Regions from separate parts of the Streptomyces sp. NPDC031445 genome, predicted to be linked through region 2. Evidence: riboswitches for the same ligand, from Rfam matches in the RefSeq annotation. Region 2 holds a riboswitch; the other holds the start of a gene.

Region 1 (8,406 bases), on a different contig from region 2:
CACCGGCCCGTCCCGGGCCGCCGCCGCAGCCACCGACGCCACGAACCCCGCACCGCCCCGCGCCGCAACCGACGGCGCCGACCCCGCCCCGCACCCCACCACAGACCCGCACCCGCCCTCCGGCCTGGACGCCCACCTCGTGGTCGACCGCGGCGGCTTCCGCCTGGACGTCACCCTGCGGGCCACCCCCGGTGAGGTCCTCGCCCTGCTGGGCCCGAACGGCGCCGGCAAGACCACCGCCCTGCGCACCCTCGCCGGCCTCACCCCCCTCACCGACGGTCACCTCCGCCTGGACGGCACCCCCCTGGCCCACACGCCCCCGGAGTCCCGCCCGATCGGCGTGGTCTTCCAGGACTACCTGCTCTTCCCCCACCTGTCCGCCCTGGACAACGTCGCCTTCGGCCCCCGCTGCCAGGGCGTGCGCAAGGCGGAGGCCCGCGCGCAGGCGGCGGCCTGGCTGGACCGGATGGGCCTGGCCGCCCACGCGGGCGCCAGGCCCCGGGACCTCTCCGGCGGCCAGGCCCAGCGCGTGGCCCTCGCCCGCGCCCTGGCCACCCGCCCCCGGCTGCTGCTCCTCGACGAGCCGCTGGCGGCCCTGGACGCCCGTACCCGCCTGGAGGTCCGCGCACAGCTGCGCCGCCATCTGGCCGAGTTCGAGGCGGTCTCGGTGCTGGTCACCCATGATCCGCTGGACGCCATGGTGCTCGCGGACCGGCTGGTGGTCGTGGAGCACGGCCGGGTCGTCCAGCAGGGCACCCCCGCCGACATCGCCCGCCGCCCCCGCACGGACTACATCGCCCGGCTCGTCGGCCTCAACCTCTACCGCGGACAGGCCGCGGGGCACACCGTACGGCTCGACGGCGGCCCCGCGATCACGACCACCGAGGAGCTGTCGGGCCCGGTCTTCGTGGCGTTCCCGCCGTCCGCCGTGACCCTGTTCCGGGACCGGCCCTCCGGCGCCAGCGCCCGCAACCTGTGGCGCTGCGAGGTCGCCGGCCTGGAGACGCACGGCGACCAGATCCGCGCCGACCTCACCGGCGAACTCCCGCTCGCGGCGGACCTGACGACGGTCGCCGCCGCCGAGCTGGACCTGCACCCGGGTGCACCGGTCTGGGCGACGGTCAAAGCGACGCAGACCCACGCATACCCGGCCTGAGCGCACCGGCGCTCTACGGTGGGTGCCCATGACCCTGAGCATCCGCAACCAGCTGCCCGGCACCGTCACCGAGGTGCGCGCGGGCGAAGTCATGGCGACCGTCAAAGTCCGGCTCTCCGGGGGCCAGGACCTCACCGCCGCCGTCACCCTGGAGGCCGTCGAACAGCTCGGCCTCGCCCCGGGCTCCCCGGTGACCGCCCTGGTGAAGGCGACGGAGGTCTCCCTCGCCGCCAACCGGGTCGAGGGCCTGTCGATCCGCAACCAGCTGCGCGGCACGGTCATCCGTCTCTCGCTGGGCGAGGCCATGGCCACCGTCCGGGTCGCCGTGGAGGGCGGCGAACTGACCGCCGCGATCACGAAGGACGCGGCCGGGGACCTCGGCCTGTTCGTGGGCTCCGACGTCGTCGCCCTGATCAAGGCGACCGAGGTCTCCCTGGCGACGGCGTAGGAAGCCCGAAGGCCCCGCCCGGAACCCGGGCGGGGCCTTCGTCAGCGGTTCGCTCAGTCCTCGTAGGCGTCCAGCGGCGGGCAGGAGCACACCAGGTTGCGGTCGCCGTAGGCCTGGTCGATGCGGCGCACCGGCGGCCAGTACTTGTCGGCGGCCGAGACGCCGGCCGGGAAGACGGCCTCCTCGCGGCTGTAGGCGTGCGTCCACTCACCGCCGAGCGCGGCGGCGGTGTGCGGGGCGTTGCGCAGCGGGTTGTCCTCGGCGGGCCACGCGCCCGAGCCGACCTTGTCGATCTCCGCGCGGATGGCGATCATCGCGTCGCAGAAACGGTCCAGCTCGGCGAGGTCCTCGGACTCGGTCGGCTCGATCATCAGCGTGCCGGCCACCGGGAAGGACATGGTCGGCGCGTGGAAGCCGTAGTCGATCAGGCGCTTGGCCACGTCGTCCACGCTCACGCCGGTCGCCTTGGTCAGCGGGCGCAGGTCGATGATGCACTCGTGCGCCACGAGGCCGCCGGGACCGGTGTAGAGCACCGGGTAGTGCGGCTCCAGGCGCTTGGCGACGTAGTTCGCGGAGAGCACCGCGACCTGCGTGGCGCGCTTGAGGCCCTCGCCGCCCATCAGGCGGACGTACGCCCACGAGATCGGCAGGATGCCCGCGCTGCCCCACGGCGCGGCCGAGATCGGGCCCACGCCCGTCTCGGGGCCGGCCTCCGGCTGGAGCGGGTGGTTCGGCAGGTACGGCGCCAGGTGCGAGCGCACCGCGACCGGGCCGACGCCCGGACCGCCGCCGCCGTGCGGGATGCAGAACGTCTTGTGCAGGTTCAGGTGGGAGACGTCACCGCCGAAGTGGCCGGGCTTGGCGAGGCCGACGAGGGCGTTGAGGTTGGCCCCGTCGACGTACACCTGGCCGCCCGCCTCGTGCACCTGGGCGCAGATGTCGGCGACGTGCTCCTCGAACACCCCGTGCGTGGACGGGTAGGTGATCATCAGCACCGCCAGCTCGTCGCGGTACTGCTCGATCTTGGCGCGCAGGTCCTCGACGTCGATCTCGCCGTCCTCGGCGGTCTTGACGACGACGACCTTCATGCCGGCCATCACGGCGCTGGCCGCGTTGGTGCCGTGCGCGGAGGACGGGATGAGGCACACGGTCCGCTGCTCGTCGCCGTTGGCGCGGTGGTAGCCGCGTACGGCGAGCAGACCGGCCAGTTCGCCCTGGGAACCGGCGTTCGGCTGGAGGGAGACCTTGTCGTAGCCGGTGACCTCGGCGAGGCGGTCCTCCAGCTCGTGGATGAGCGTGAGATAGCCCTGGGCCTGCTCGGCGGGCGCGAAGGGGTGCAGCTGCCCGAACTCGGGCCAGGTGACCGGCTCCATCTCGGTGGTCGCGTTGAGCTTCATGGTGCAGGAGCCCAGCGGGATCATGCCGCGGTCGAGCGCGTAGTCGCGGTCGGCCAGCTTGCGCAGGTAGCGCAGCATCGCGGTCTCGGAGCGGTGCTGGTGGAAGACCGGGTGGGTGAGGTAGGCGTCCGTGCGCAGCAGCGCCTCGGGCAGGGTGTCCTCGGCGCTCTCGTCCAGGGCCTCGATGTCGCCCTCCACGCCGAAGGCGGCGAAGACGGCGGCCAGCTGGGCCCGGTTGGTGGTCTCGTCACAGGCCGCCGAGACGTGGTCGGCGTCGACGAGCCGCAGGTTGACCCCGTTCTCCCGGGCGGCGGCGACGACCGCGGCGGCCTTGCCGGGCACGCGCGCGGTGATCGTGTCGAAGTACGCGCCGTGGACGATCTCCACGCCGCCGGCCTTCAGGCCCTCGGCGAGGATCGTGGCGTACCGGTGCGTGCGCCGGGCGATGGTCCGCAGGCCCTCCGGCCCGTGGTAGACGGCGTACATGCCGGCCATCACGGCGAGCAGCACCTGGGCCGTGCAGATGTTGCTGGTGGCCTTCTCGCGGCGGATGTGCTGCTCACGGGTCTGCAGCGCCAGGCGGTACGCCCTGTTGCCGTCGACGTCGACGGAGACGCCGACGAGCCGGCCGGGGAGGCTGCGGGCGAACTTCTCGTGCACGGCCATGTAGCCGGCGTGCGGGCCGCCGAAGCCCATCGGCACGCCGAAGCGCTGGGTCGTGCCGACGGCGATGTCCGCCCCGAGCTCGCCCGGCGAGGTCAGCAGGGTCAGCGCGAGCAGGTCGGCGGCGACCGTGACCAGGGCGCCCAGCTCGTGCGCCTGGTCGATGAGGGGCTTGATGTCCCGTACGGCACCCGAGGCGCCCGGGTACTGGATCAGCACGCCGTTGATCTCGCGCTCGGCGATGTCCGCCGGGATGCCGTCGCCGAGGTCGGCCACGACGACCTCGACGCCGGTCGGCTCGGCGCGGGTCTCGATCACCGCGATGGTCTGCGGCAGCGCGTCCGCGTCGACCAGGAACAGCCCCTTCTTGTTCTTGCCCATGCGCCTGGACAGCGCCATGGCCTCGGCGGCGGCGGTGCCCTCGTCCAGCAGGGAGGCGCCGGAGGTGGGCAGGCCCGTCAGATCGGCGACCATCGTCTGGAAGTTCAGCAGGGCCTCCAGGCGGCCCTGGGAGATCTCCGGCTGGTACGGCGTGTACGCCGTGTACCAGGCCGGGTTCTCCATGACGTTGCGCAGGACGACGGGCGGCGTGAACGTGCCGTAGTAGCCCAGGCCGATCATGGAGCCGAGGACCTGGTTGCGGTCGGCGAGCGAGCGCAGCTCGGCGAGCACCTCGGCCTCGGTACGCGCACCCGGCAGGTCCAGGGCATCGACGTTCTTGATCACATCCGGCACCGCCGCGGCGGTCAGCTCGTCGAGCGAGCCGTAGCCGGCCTGCGCGAGCATCTTGGCCCGCGCCTCCTGGTCGGGCCCGATGTGGCGCTGCTCGAACGGGGTGCCCGCTTCGAGTTCGGAGAGCGGAATGCGATGGGCGGTCATTGCGGAGGCCTCCTGGTCTGACGCGACCTGCGAGGGGCACCACGGCGCGGGCACCCCGACGGCCTCCCCCTCTGTCATCTCGACCTGAGAGCTTCACCGGACGCCCGCGGGCACCGGCTTTCCCCGTCGGTGAGGGCGGAAGCCGTCGACATCCGCCCTGCTTTCCAGAGTGACCTCGTCCGTGCGGTACGTGAGCCTGAGAGATTCCGGGGAGGATTTGCTCCTTCGGCGCCTCCGAGGTGGTCGGAGGACTCTCCCGCACGGGGTCAGCAGCCGCTGTCAGCCTACCAGCGAGGTCAACGCCGGGGTCTTCGAGTGGCCGCCTCCTTGAATGTGCTCTTTCGTAGTGCTTACGGATGAGGTGCGACCACGTGGAGGGAGAGGGACCGTGCAGACCGACATCGATCCACGCAACCTGATCGGCCGCAAGGCGTTCGACCGCAACGGCACCAAGATCGGCACCATCGACGAGGTGTACCTGGACGACGCGACCGGCGTGCCCGAGTGGGCCGCCATACGCACCGGCCTGTTCTCCCGCGACGCCTTCGTGCCCCTGGAACCCAGCGAACTGGTCGACGACACTCTGCACGTCCCCTTCGACCGCGCCCTGATCAAGGACGCCCCCGACTTCGGCGTGGGCCGCCACCTCTCCCCCGAACAGGAACTGCAGCTCTACCACCACTACGGCCTCGACGTGGCCCCGCCCCCCAAGGTCCCGGACCGCGACTTCGGCAAACTGGCGGGGTCGGAGGAGCCCTGACCCGCGGTTCCTTCCGGGGTCCGGGCCGGAGCCCCGCCGCGCGGGTCGCTGCTCGGCGGCCCCGGACGACCGGGCGGGCCGGGCTCCGTGACCAGTGGCAACGGTTCGGCGCCCGCCAGCGCGGGATCGCCGGCGAAGAACGTCCGCACCCGCCCCGGAGCGGACTGGGGCGTCTCGAACCGCACGGTCACCCGCCCCAGCCCGCTCCCCTGCACCCATCCGTGCCCGTACTCCGTATGGCGCACGTCCTGCCCGGCCCGCCACTCCCGCTCGACGGGCTCCGCCCGCTCCACGACGGCCTCCACCGCACCCTTCTCCGGCTCCTCCGCCACGGGCACCGGGCTCGCCTGCGCGAACAGGTCCTCCTGCGTGTAGTCGGCGAGCCCGGACACCCCCACCCCGAGCAGCCGCACCCCGCCCGTGGTGTCCACGGAGTCCAGCAGCCGCGCCGCCGCCTCGCGGATGACCACGGGGTCGTCGGTGGGCCCCCTCAGCGTCTCGGAGCGGGTCAGGGTGGAGAAGTCGTACCGCCGCACCTTCAGCACGATGGTCCGCCCCGACAGCCCGGCCTCGCGCAGCCGCCGCACACACCGGTCGGCCAGCCGCCGCACCTCCAGGCCGACCCGCAGCCGGTCGTGGATGTCCACGTCGTACGTGTCCTCCACGGACACCGACTTCGCCTCCCGCTCGGCCACCACGGGCCGCTCGTCCCGCGCCAGCGCCATGGCGTACAGCGCCTGACCGTGCGCCTTGCCGAGCAGCCGGACCAGCTCGTCCTCGCCGGCCTCCGCCAGTTCCTCCACCGTGGTGATCCCGGCCCGGCGCAGATGGTCCCCGGTCGCCGGTCCGACACCCGGCAGGGTGCGCACCGGCAACGGTGCCAGCAGCGCCCGCTCCGTGCCCGGCTCGATCAGCCGCAGGCCGTCCGGCTTCGCCTGCTCGGAGGCGATCTTCGCGAGCATCTTGGAGGCGGCGAGTCCCACCGACCCGGTGAGCCCGGTGACCGTCCGGATGTCCGCGCGCAGCTTCTCCCCCGCCCGTCGCGCCGACTCCCCGTCCCAGGCCGTTCCCCCGGCCTCCAGGTCCACGAACGCCTCGTCCAGGCTCAGCGGCTCGACCAGCGGTGACAGCTCCCGCAGCAGCGCCATCACCTGTTCGCTGATCGTCCGGTACAGGGTGAAGCGCGGCACCAGGTACGCCGCGTTGGGAGCCAGCCGGCGCGCCTGGGCCATGGGCATCGCCGAGTGGACCCCGAACGCCCGTGCCTCGTACGACGCGGTGGCCACCACCCCGCGCGGTCCGAGCCCGCCCACGACCACCGCTTTCCCGCGCAGGCTCGGCTTGGACGCCTGCTCCACCGAGGCGTAGAAGGCATCCATGTCGAGATGCAGGATCGTCGGCGCGTTTCTCACATCCCCGATGCTGCACCACGGCACTGACAATCCGGGGGGCCTGGGAACCCCGGGATTGCTCCGGCGGGCGGACTCGGCGTCAGACCGCCCGGTTGCGGCGCCGCGCCAGCTCGTCCGCCGGGTTGTGCCCGACCAGGGTCTCGCCCGTGTCGATGCGCTCGCCGTGCAGCTGGGAGAGGGCGCTTTCCACGTCCCGCCACACCACGCCGACAGCGATGCCGAAGATGCCCTGACCGCCCTGGAGCAGGGCGTGGACCTCGTCCGGCGAGGTGCACTCGTACACGGTGGCGCCGTCGCTCATCAGGGTCATCCGCTCCAGGTCTCGGAAACCGCGTTCCCTGAGATGCTGGACGGCCGTGCGGATGTTCTGCAAGGACACTCCGGTGTCCAGGAACCGCTTCACGATCTTCAGGACGACGACGTCCCGGAAGCTGTACAGACGCTGGGTGCCCGACCCGTAGGCGGGCCGGACGCTGGGCTCGACCAGACCGGTGCGCGCCCAGTAGTCGAGCTGCCGGTAGGTGATGCCGGCAGCCGCGCAGGCCGTGGGCCCGCGGTAGCCGATCTCCTCGGACGCCATGGACGCCACCCCTCCGCCGTTCGGCACCGCCGTCGGCAGCTGCGGAGCCTGCTCCACCGCGCTGCCGGGATGGGCATGACCCCCGCCGGATCGCGGCCGCGAGCTCGGGGGCGGGTACGGACCGCTCTCCCCGAAACCGCGTCCGGGGGCACCCCCAGCCGTACCGTCGCCGCTCGTTCTCACGCCGACCTCCGTCCTTGACCTGCCTTCTCGACGGTAGGCAGTCACCAGGGGTGCGTCAACGATCGCCACACTCGGCACGCCGAGTGATAATCACCCAAGGAGTGGTTTCCCGTGTCCCACCGCGGGGAAAGGCTAGCCGAATGCGCTGGCGGGGGGCCGTAGGACGCTCTCACCGGCCGGAGGCAATTGCCGGGGCGCGGACCGTGCCGGGCCGCCGTCCGCCCCGGCAGCACCGGGGCGGACGGGCGGGTCCCGGGACTCACTGACTGCTGGTGCCGAAGTCCTCGGGCGAGATCTGGTCGAGGAACTCGCGGAACTTCTCCACCTCGTCCTCCTGCTCGTCCGGAATGGCGATGCCGGCGTCGTCCAGCACCGTGTCACTGCCGTAGATCGGCGTTCCGGTGCGCAGGGCGAGCGCTATGGCATCGGAGGGGCGGGCGCTGACCTCGACCCCACTGGCGAACACCAGCTCCGCGTAGAAGACACCTTCCCGCAGATCGGTGATGCGCACTTCGGTCAGCTCCTGGCCGACGGCCTCCAGCACGTCCTTGAACAGGTCGTGGGTCAGCGGTCGCGCGGGGGCCATGCCCTGCTGGGCGAAGGCGATCGCCGTCGCCTCCCCCGGCCCGATCCAGATGGGGAGGTAACGATCGCCTCCCACTTCGCGCAGGAGCACGATCGGTTGGTTGGAGGGCATTTCGACCCGGACACCTACGACATCGAGCTCGTTCACACAGCAACCCTAGGCCGTGCCCGGGACGTTTGGGTAGTCGGGCCGGGAACAGGTGCCCGATCCGGCCGCTCCGCGGCCCGCCGTATCAGGGCAGCCGGACGCCGAGAGCGGTCTTCACCAGGGCCGCGTGCAGCCTCACCGTCAGGGCCGCCAGCTCCTTCGTACGGGCCTCGGCGTGTGCCCTGGTCTGCGGGT
Region 2 (8,406 bases):
GGGCGGGTCACCGGCTCACGGCGCGGGGGCCGGCCGGACGTGACGGCGCCGCCCCGTGCGGTGGGCGGGACGGCGGGGACGGACGGGTGCCCGTCAGGGGGCGGCGGGGGTCACCGCGCGGTGGGGTCGGGTGGCCGGAGCTGGGTCGAGGGGCGTGGTCCGCCGGGCGTGACGCGCCGCCCCGTTCGGTGGGCGGGGCGGCTGTGTGCCGGGGGAGGCGGCTGGGACGGACGGGGGCCTGTCATCGCGCGGCGGGGTCCACCGCGCGGTGGGGTCGGGTGGCCGGAGCGGGGTCGAGGGGCGGCTTCGTCGGCCCCGTGCCGGGGTGCTCGTGTAGCCCCGCCGGCCCCCTCCGGCGGGCAGGCCGCCGCAGCGTGCCCCCGGTGCCGGGTGGCCGGGTCAGCACTCGATGATGTTCACGGCCAGCCCGCCCCGGGCCGTCTCCTTGTACTTCACGCTCATGTCCGCGCCGGTGTCCTTCATCGTCTTGATGACCTTGTCCAGGGACACCTTGTGGGAGCCGTCGCCGCGCATCGCCATCTTCGCGGCCGTGACCGCCTTCACCGCGGCCATGCCGTTGCGCTCGATGCACGGGATCTGGACCAGGCCGCCGACCGGGTCGCAGGTCAGGCCGAGGTTGTGCTCCATGCCGATCTCGGCCGCGTTCTCCACCTGCTCGGGGGAGCCGCCGAGCACCTCGGCGAGGGCGCCCGCCGCCATGGAGCAGGCCGAGCCCACCTCGCCCTGGCAGCCGACCTCGGCGCCGGAGATGGAGGCGTTCTCCTTGAAGAGCATGCCGATCGCGCCCGCGGCCAGCAGGAACCGGACCACGCCGTCCTCGTCGGCGCCGGGCACGAAGTTGATGTAGTAGTGCAGGACCGCCGGGATGATGCCGGCCGCGCCGTTCGTGGGCGCGGTCACCACACGGCCGCCCGCCGCGTTCTCCTCGTTCACCGCCATCGCGTAGAGCGTGATCCACTCCATGGCGTGCGCCAGCGGGTCGCCCTCGGCGCGCAGCTGGCGGGCCGAGACGGCCGCGCGGCGGCGTACCTTCAGACCGCCCGGCAGGATGCCCTCGCGTGACATGCCCCGCTGCACGCACTCGCGCATCACCCGCCAGATCTCCAGCAGGCCCGCGCGGATCTCCTCCTCGGTGCGCCAGGCCCGCTCGTTCTCCAGCATCAGCGAGGAGATCGACAGGCCCGTCTCCCTCGTCAGGCGCAGCAGCTCGTCGCCCGTGCGGAACGGGTACTTCAGGACCGTGTCGTCCAGCTTGATCCGGTCCGCGCCCACCGCGTCCTCGTCGACGACGAAGCCGCCGCCCACCGAGTAGTACGTCTTGGTGAGCAGTTCCTCGCCGTCGGCGTCGTAGGCCCACAGCGTCATGCCGTTGGCGTGGTACGGCAGCGCCTTGCGGCGGTGCAGCACCAGGTCCCGGTCGAAGTCGAAGGCGATCTCGTGCTCGTCCAGGAGCCGGATCCGCCCCTGCGCCTTGATCGCCTCCACGCGCGCGTCCGCCGTCTCCACGTCCACCGTGCGCGGTGAGTCGCCGGTCAGGCCCAGCAGGACGGCCTTGGGGGTGCCGTGGCCGTGCCCGGTCGCGCCCAGGGAGCCGTACAGCTCCGTGCGGACGGCGGCGGCCTGCTCCAGGACGCCTTCGTTGCGCAGGCGGCGGGCGAACATCCGCGCCGCGCGCATCGGGCCGACCGTGTGGGAGCTGGACGGACCGATGCCGATCGAGAACAGGTCGAAGACCGAGATGGCCACGGTCACTCCTCAAGACAGCAGGGGGGTGGTGGGGCACCCTCGGCGGGTGCCCCACCGGGGACTTACTTGTTCAGGCCCGGGTACAGCGGGTGCTTGTCGGCGAGCGCCTTCACGCGCGCCTTCAGGGCCTCGGCGTCGTAGGACGGCTTCAGCGCCTGCGCGATCACGTCCGCGACCTCGGCGAAGTCCTCGGCCGTGAAGCCGCGGGTCGCCAGGGCCGGCGTGCCGATCCGAAGACCCGAGGTGACCATCGGCGGCCGCGGGTCGTTCGGGACGGCGTTGCGGTTGACCGTGATGCCGACCTCGTGGAGCCGGTCCTCGGCCTGCTGCCCGTCCAGCTCGGACGCGCGCAGGTCCACCAGGATCAGGTGCACGTCCGTGCCGCCGGACAGCACGTTCACGCCGGCCTCGCGGGCGTCCGGGGCCGTCAGGCGCTCGGCGAGGATGCGGGCACCCTCCACCGTACGACGCTGGCGCTCCTTGAAGTCCTCCGAGGCCGCGACCTTGAAGGACACCGCCTTGGCCGCGATCACGTGCTCCAGGGGGCCGCCCTGGAAGCCCGGGAAGACGGAGGAGTTCAGCTTCTTCGCGAAGTCCTTCCGGGCGAGGATGATGCCGCCGCGGGGTCCGCCCAGCGTCTTGTGGGTGGTGGAGGTGACCACGTCGGCGTACGGCACCGGGTTCTCGTGCAGACCGGCCGCGACCAGGCCCGCGAAGTGCGCCATGTCGACCCACAGGTACGCGCCGGCCTCGTCGGCGATCCGGCGGAACCCGGCGAAGTCCAGCTGCCGGGGGTACGCCGACCAGCCCGCGATGATCACCTTGGGGCGGTGCTCCTTGGCGAGCCGCTCGACCTCGGCCATGTCGACCAGGCCGGTCTCGGCGTCCACGTGGTAGGCGACCACGTCGAACTGCTTGCCGGAGAAGTTCAGCCGCATCCCGTGGGTCAGGTGGCCGCCGTGCGCCAGGTCCAGGCCGAGGATGGTGTCCCCGGGCTGGGCCAGCGCGAAGAGGGCCGCCTGGTTCGCGGAGGCGCCGGAGTGGGGCTGCACATTGGCGTACTCCGCGCCGAACAGCTCCTTGACCCGGTCGATGGCGATCTGCTCGGCGACGTCGACGTGCTCGCAGCCGCCGTAGTAGCGGCGGCCCGGGTAGCCCTCGGCGTACTTGTTCGTCAGGACCGAGCCCTGCGCCTCCATCACCGCGAGCGGCGCGAAGTTCTCGGAGGCGATCATCTCCAGGGTCGACTGCTGGCGGTGCAGCTCGGCGTCGACCGCGGCGGCGATCTCCGGGTCCAGCTCGTGCAGGGGCGTGTTCAGGACAGTCATACGGCTACGACTCCTCAGCCGGCGGAAAAGGCGGTGTACTCGTCGGCGGTGAGCAGGTCGGCCGGCTCCTCCGCGACGCGCACCTTGAACAGCCAGCCACCCTCGAAGGGGGCGGAGTTCACCAGCGACGGGTCGTTGACGACGTCCTCGTTGACCTCGGTGACCTCGCCGCTGACCGGCGAGTACAGGTCGGACACCGACTTCGTCGACTCCAGCTCGCCGCAGGTCTCGCCCGCGGACACCGTGGAGCCGACCTCGGGGAGCTGCACGAAGACGACGTCACCGAGCGCGTTGGCCGCGTGCTCCGTGATGCCGACCGTCGCGACGCCGTCCTCGGCGGCCGACAGCCACTCGTGCTCCTTGCTGTAGCGCAGCTGCTGGGGGTTGCTCATGGCCTGAATTCTCCTGTACACGCGAGGGTGCTGATGACGGGGGACTGCGAAAACCGCTGGTGAGCGGGCGAATGTGCGCAGCGTCACGCCCCGGCCACGGGACCGGGGTCCCCGGCGGGCGCGACCGCGCCCAGTGTCTACTTCCGGCGCTTGTAGAACGGCAGCGCCACGACCTGGTACGGCTCGTGGGTGCCCCGGATGTCCACGCCGACGCCTTCGGCGCCCGGCGCCGCGTGCGCCGCGTCGACGTAGGCCATGGCGATCGGCTTGCCCAGGGTGGGGGAGGGGGCGCCGGAGGTGACCTCGCCGATCACCTCGCCGCCGGCGACGACGGCGTACCCGGCGCGCGGCACCCGGCGGCCCTCGGCGACCAGGCCGACCAGGACCCGCGGCGGGTTCTCCTGGGCCCGGGCGGCGGCCTCGGCGAGCGCCTCGCGCCCGACGAAGTCGCCCTCCTTCTCGAACTTGACCACGCGGCCGAGCCCGGCGTCGAACGGGGTGAGGGAGGTGGTCAGTTCGTGCCCGTACAGCGGCATGCCCGCCTCCAGGCGCAGCGTGTCCCGGCAGGACAGCCCGCACGGGACCAGGCCCGCGCCCTCGCCCGCCTTGGTCAGCGCCTGCCACAGCTCGACGGCGTGCTCCGGCGCGACGAACAGCTCGAAGCCGTCCTCGCCGGTGTAACCCGTGCGGGCGATCAGCGCCGGGACGCCGGCGACCGTGCCCGGCAGGCCGGCGTAGTACTTCAGGCCGTCGAGGTCGGCGTCGGTGAGGGACTTCAGGATGCCGGGGGACTCCGGGCCCTGCACGGCGATCAGCGCGTAGGCGTCCCGGTCGTCGCGGACCTCGGCGTCGAAGCCCTCGGCGCGCTCGGTCAGCGCGTCCAGCACCACCTGGGCGTTGGAGGCGTTGGCCACGACCATGTACTCGGTGTCGGCGAGCCGGTAGACGATCAGGTCGTCCAGGATGCCGCCGTCGGCCCGGCAGATCATCGTGTAGCGGGCGCGGCCGACGCCGACGGAGGCGATGTCGCCGACCAGGGCGTGGTTCAGGAACGCGGCGGCCTGCTCGCCGGTGACGGTGATCTCGCCCATGTGGGAGAGGTCGAAGAGACCGGCCCTGGTCCGCACGGCGAGGTGCTCGTCGCGCTCGGAGCCGTAGCGCAGGGGCATGTCCCAGCCCGCGAAGTCGGTCATCGTCGCACCGAGCGCGCGATGCACGGCATCGAGCGCGGTGTGGCGGAGTTCAGTGCTGCTCATCGGACGGTCGTCTCCCAAGGCGAGCGGACAGGCGAGGATCGTTCCTCCCCATCTGTCATCGGAACCTGAGAGGTTCGCCACGACCGCCACGGGGACGACCACGGCTTGCACCTTGGGTGGAGCCACTGACACAGCGGCCCGCTTTTCAGATGTGCCTCGCCCGCGCGGTAACGGGGCCTGAGAGATTCAAGGGAGGGACTTGCTCCTTCGGCGTCCCAGCCCGGGGCTGGGAACTCTCCCGCGCGGATTCAAGCGGCCGGTATGCAGTTGGCGGGCACATCATTGCACGCCGCTCCCCGCCCATCCAGAGCGTGCTCCTTGTGACCGGGCTGTGGCAGAACGCACACGAACCCTCTACCGTTGCCCATTACCTTCTCTTTACACAGAACGGGCATGGGGATGACCGAGCCCCCTGGGGAGGACGATCACGGTGAACAGGACATCGGCCTACGCCGCCGACGCCGGCATCGCGGTGCCGGGACAGCCCTCCGCCCCGGCCCGCGACCGCCGCGCGGACCGTCCCGCCCCGGTCGTCCGCGACCTGCGCGACCGCGCGGGCCGCAGCCCGCACGCCCTGCTCTTCGGCCCCGGTGACCTGGTGGTGATCACCGGCCTGCCCGGCAGCGGCAAGTCCACCCTGATGCACCGCGCGGTCACCGGCCACCGCGTCGACTCCCAGGACACCCGCGACCGCTGGGACGCCCGCGTCCCCCGCCGCGTCCCCTACGCGCTCTACCGCCCCCTGGTCCGCCTCGCCCACTACGCCGCCCTGCGCAGGGCGCTGCGCACCGGCGAGGGCGTCGTCGTGCACGACTGCGGCACCCAGCGCTGGGTGCGCGCCTGGCTGGCCCGCGAGGCCCGGCGCCGCGGCGCCACCCTGCACCTGCTCCTCCTCGACGTCAGCCCCGACACCGCCCGGGCGGGCCAGCGCGAGCGCGGCCGGGGCGTCTCCCGCTACGCCTTCCGCCGCCACCGCCGCACCACCGCCCGGCTGCTGCGCGCGGTGGAGAAGGGGGAGCTGCCCGCCGGCTGCGGCGCGGCGGTGCTGCTGGACCGGGACGCGGCGGACGTCCTCGGCCGGGTCGGCTTCGCGCGGTGAGGCACTGTCACGGCCACCCGCTAGCCTTCTTGCTCCCAGCAGTGGTTCCCAGCAGGCGGTAGGCACATGGACTTCCCGGCGGACGTTCCCGCGGACTTCCCGGCACAGGCGCACCCCCACCCGCACGGCGGTTGGCCCGGCAACGAGCTGGAGGAGGTGCTGTCGGCCTCCCTCGGCATCCCCTCGGCGGGCGGCCGGATCGTCGAGGTCCTCGGGCGCAGCTTCCTGTGGATACCGCTGCCCAACGGCGGGGGCCCGCACAGCGGCCCGCTGGACCTGCCGACGCTGGAGATCGACGGCCAGGTGTACGTCCCGGTGTTCAGCTCCGAGGAGCAGCTGCGCCAGGCGACCGGTTCCCACATGTCGTACACCATCGCCCCCGCCGTGGAGTTCGCGCGCGGCCTGCCGCCGCAGGCGGGCATCGCGGTGAACCCGGGCGGTGTGGTCGGCATCCCGCTGCCGCCCGACGCCGTGGCCGAGCTGTGCCGCGCCGGCCGCACCCCGCTCGACGGGCCCGGCGCCGGCGGCCGGGTCCGCCTGTTCGAACCCGACTGGCAGGACGACCCGGTCGACTTCCTCGCCGCGGCCTCCGCCGAGTTCGCGGGGACCGGCGTGGTCCTCACCGCCCGCCGCTGCCTGGCCGTCATCGAGACGGCCGACCCGGTGATGTTCGTGGGCGTGGAACTCTCCCAGTGGGAGGGCGACGTCCGGAACCTGCCCCTGGACGCCCTCGGCCGGGCCCTCGGCACGGTCCCGGTCGCGTGGCCGGTCAACCTGATCCTCATGGACGTGGCCGAGGACCCGGTCTCCGACTGGCTGAAGACGAACGTCCGGCCCTTCTACCAGTACGGCCACTGAACGCACCCAAAGGGCGCGGGGCCGCATCCGCTACGCGGCTCCGCCGCGGGGCGCGGCCGGCCACGGACGACCCGCACCCGCGTACGAACCCGAGGCCCCGAGCCTCCGGGCGCTTAAGCTGTCTCCAAACGCGGGGCACGGAGCAGAAGGGCCGGTACAACAGGTGAGCGCGAGCCACAGCGGCAGCGTCGAGCACATGCTGCGCCAGGTCACCCCGGGACGCTACGACGCCTACGAGGCCCTGCTCCGCGCCCTCGCCACCCCCTCCTCCGGCCAGATCTGGATGCTCCTGTGGCACGGCCAGGCCGGCTCCCCGGACGCCCAGTACGGGGACATGGAGGTGGACGGCTGCCACTACGCCCCCTGCGTCACCTCCGCCCAGGAGCTGTCGGCCAGCGGCTGGAACCGTTCGTACGAAGTGGTCGACGGCCTGGACGTGGCCCGCACCCTCTATCCCGACCACTACGGCCTCTGGCTCAATCCGCACTCCCCGGGCGGCGGTGTCGGCATCCCCTGGCTGGATCTGCGCCGCATCGCCACCGGCCTGGACCGCCAGCCCGCCGGTCCGCTCCGCCTGTCGGAACCCGGCATCGAGATCCCGCAGTTCTACGCCCTGCTCGCGCAGAACGCGCACCGCACCCCCGCGCTGCGCTCCCTGCGCCGCGCCTGGGTCCAGCCCGCGCTCGGGGCGCCGTATCTGGCCATCGGCCTGGACGTGTACGAGACCTCGCCGGCCGCGGTCGACTCGGTGCGCGCGATGATGCAGCAGTCCATCGGGGCGGTCCCGGAGGGGCTGCCGGTCTCGACGGTCGCGATGACGGACGGCTACGACCCGGTGGTGATGTGGATGCGGGCCAACGCGCGCCCGTTCTACGACCGCGAGGCACACGCCCCCGCGCCGCAGCCGCAGCTTCAGGCGCCGGTCCCGCCGCAGGCCCCGGCCGGCGGGTACGGCTACCCGCCCGTGCACGGCGGTTACTGACAACCGGACTGCGCGGCAGGCTTTCTGAGTCCGGGTCGCAGATTTCACACGGGCACCACACTTCTGCGCGCGTAGACATCGCCCGATCGCCCCGAACCGCGTAGATTCACCGTTCTGTCCCAACTGGCCCACGTCCGATGCCCGTTACCCACTGATCGGATAACGGAATCCCCTGGACTGCATCACGGTTGCGCATACTTTCGCCGTCAGCTCTGGCGGGTGATCGCGGAGACGCTGAAGACTCCCGACTCAGACATGAGGTTGAGACCTCATGCTCGATGGCAAGTCGACAAAGCCGCAATCCGCGGCAGTTCAGGCCGGTCACCACCGGCGAGAGGGGTCGCTCACCGTGACCGCACCGATCGAGACCACCGGGGCGGCAGCCGAGGCACAGCCGGAGGCTGTGCTGGAGGGTGCCGGTAAGGGGCAGATCGAGGGTCGTTCCCTGGGCCAGATCGCCTGGACCCGGTTCAAGAAGGACAAGGTCGCCGTCGCGGGCGGCGTCATCGTCGTCCTGCTGATCCTCGTCGCGATCCTCTCGCGCCCCATCCAGGCCGCGTTCGGGCTCGACCCCAACGCCTTCAACCAGGACCTGATCAGCCCGGACACCTCGCTGCCGAAGGGCAGCTTCGGCGGCATCAGCGCGGATCACCCGCTCGGCGTGGACCCGAAGTTCGGCCGGGACATCGCCACCCGCATCCTGGAGGGCTCCTGGGTGTCGCTG

Evidence for each region. A riboswitch is a leader RNA that binds a small molecule or an ion and turns the genes downstream of it on or off. The one in region 2 is predicted to bind glycine.
Region 1: another riboswitch for glycine. It lies ahead of gcvP (aminomethyl-transferring glycine dehydrogenase); the one in region 2 lies ahead of gcvT (glycine cleavage system aminomethyltransferase GcvT).

The regions. Positions count from the first base shown of each region.
Region 1 is NZ_JBVIJO010000024.1:7,351-15,756, reverse strand. It holds gene ACZ5DC_RS38340 (ABC transporter ATP-binding protein) at 1-1,156, shown strand, start outside; gene ACZ5DC_RS38335 (TOBE domain-containing protein) at 1,185-1,604, shown strand; gene gcvP (aminomethyl-transferring glycine dehydrogenase) at 1,658-4,543, opposite strand; glycine riboswitch at 4,718-4,812, opposite strand; gene ACZ5DC_RS38325 (PRC-barrel domain-containing protein) at 4,932-5,303, shown strand; gene ACZ5DC_RS38320 (DNA polymerase IV) at 5,225-6,715, opposite strand; gene ACZ5DC_RS38315 (MerR family transcriptional regulator) at 6,795-7,478, opposite strand; gene ACZ5DC_RS38310 (bifunctional nuclease family protein) at 7,738-8,211, opposite strand; gene ftsR (transcriptional regulator FtsR) at 8,297-8,406, opposite strand, start outside.
Region 2 is NZ_JBVIJO010000013.1:289,655-298,060, reverse strand. It holds gene ACZ5DC_RS30850 (L-serine ammonia-lyase) at 400-1,767, opposite strand; gene glyA (serine hydroxymethyltransferase) at 1,830-3,095, opposite strand; gene gcvH (glycine cleavage system protein GcvH) at 3,110-3,487, opposite strand; gene gcvT (glycine cleavage system aminomethyltransferase GcvT) at 3,625-4,743, opposite strand; glycine riboswitch at 4,786-4,898, opposite strand; glycine riboswitch at 4,899-4,994, opposite strand; gene ACZ5DC_RS30830 (AAA family ATPase) at 5,174-5,842, shown strand; gene ACZ5DC_RS30825 (enhanced serine sensitivity protein SseB) at 5,909-6,700, shown strand; gene ACZ5DC_RS30820 (enhanced serine sensitivity protein SseB C-terminal domain-containing protein) at 6,897-7,682, shown strand; gene ACZ5DC_RS30815 (ABC transporter permease) at 8,032-8,406, shown strand, end outside.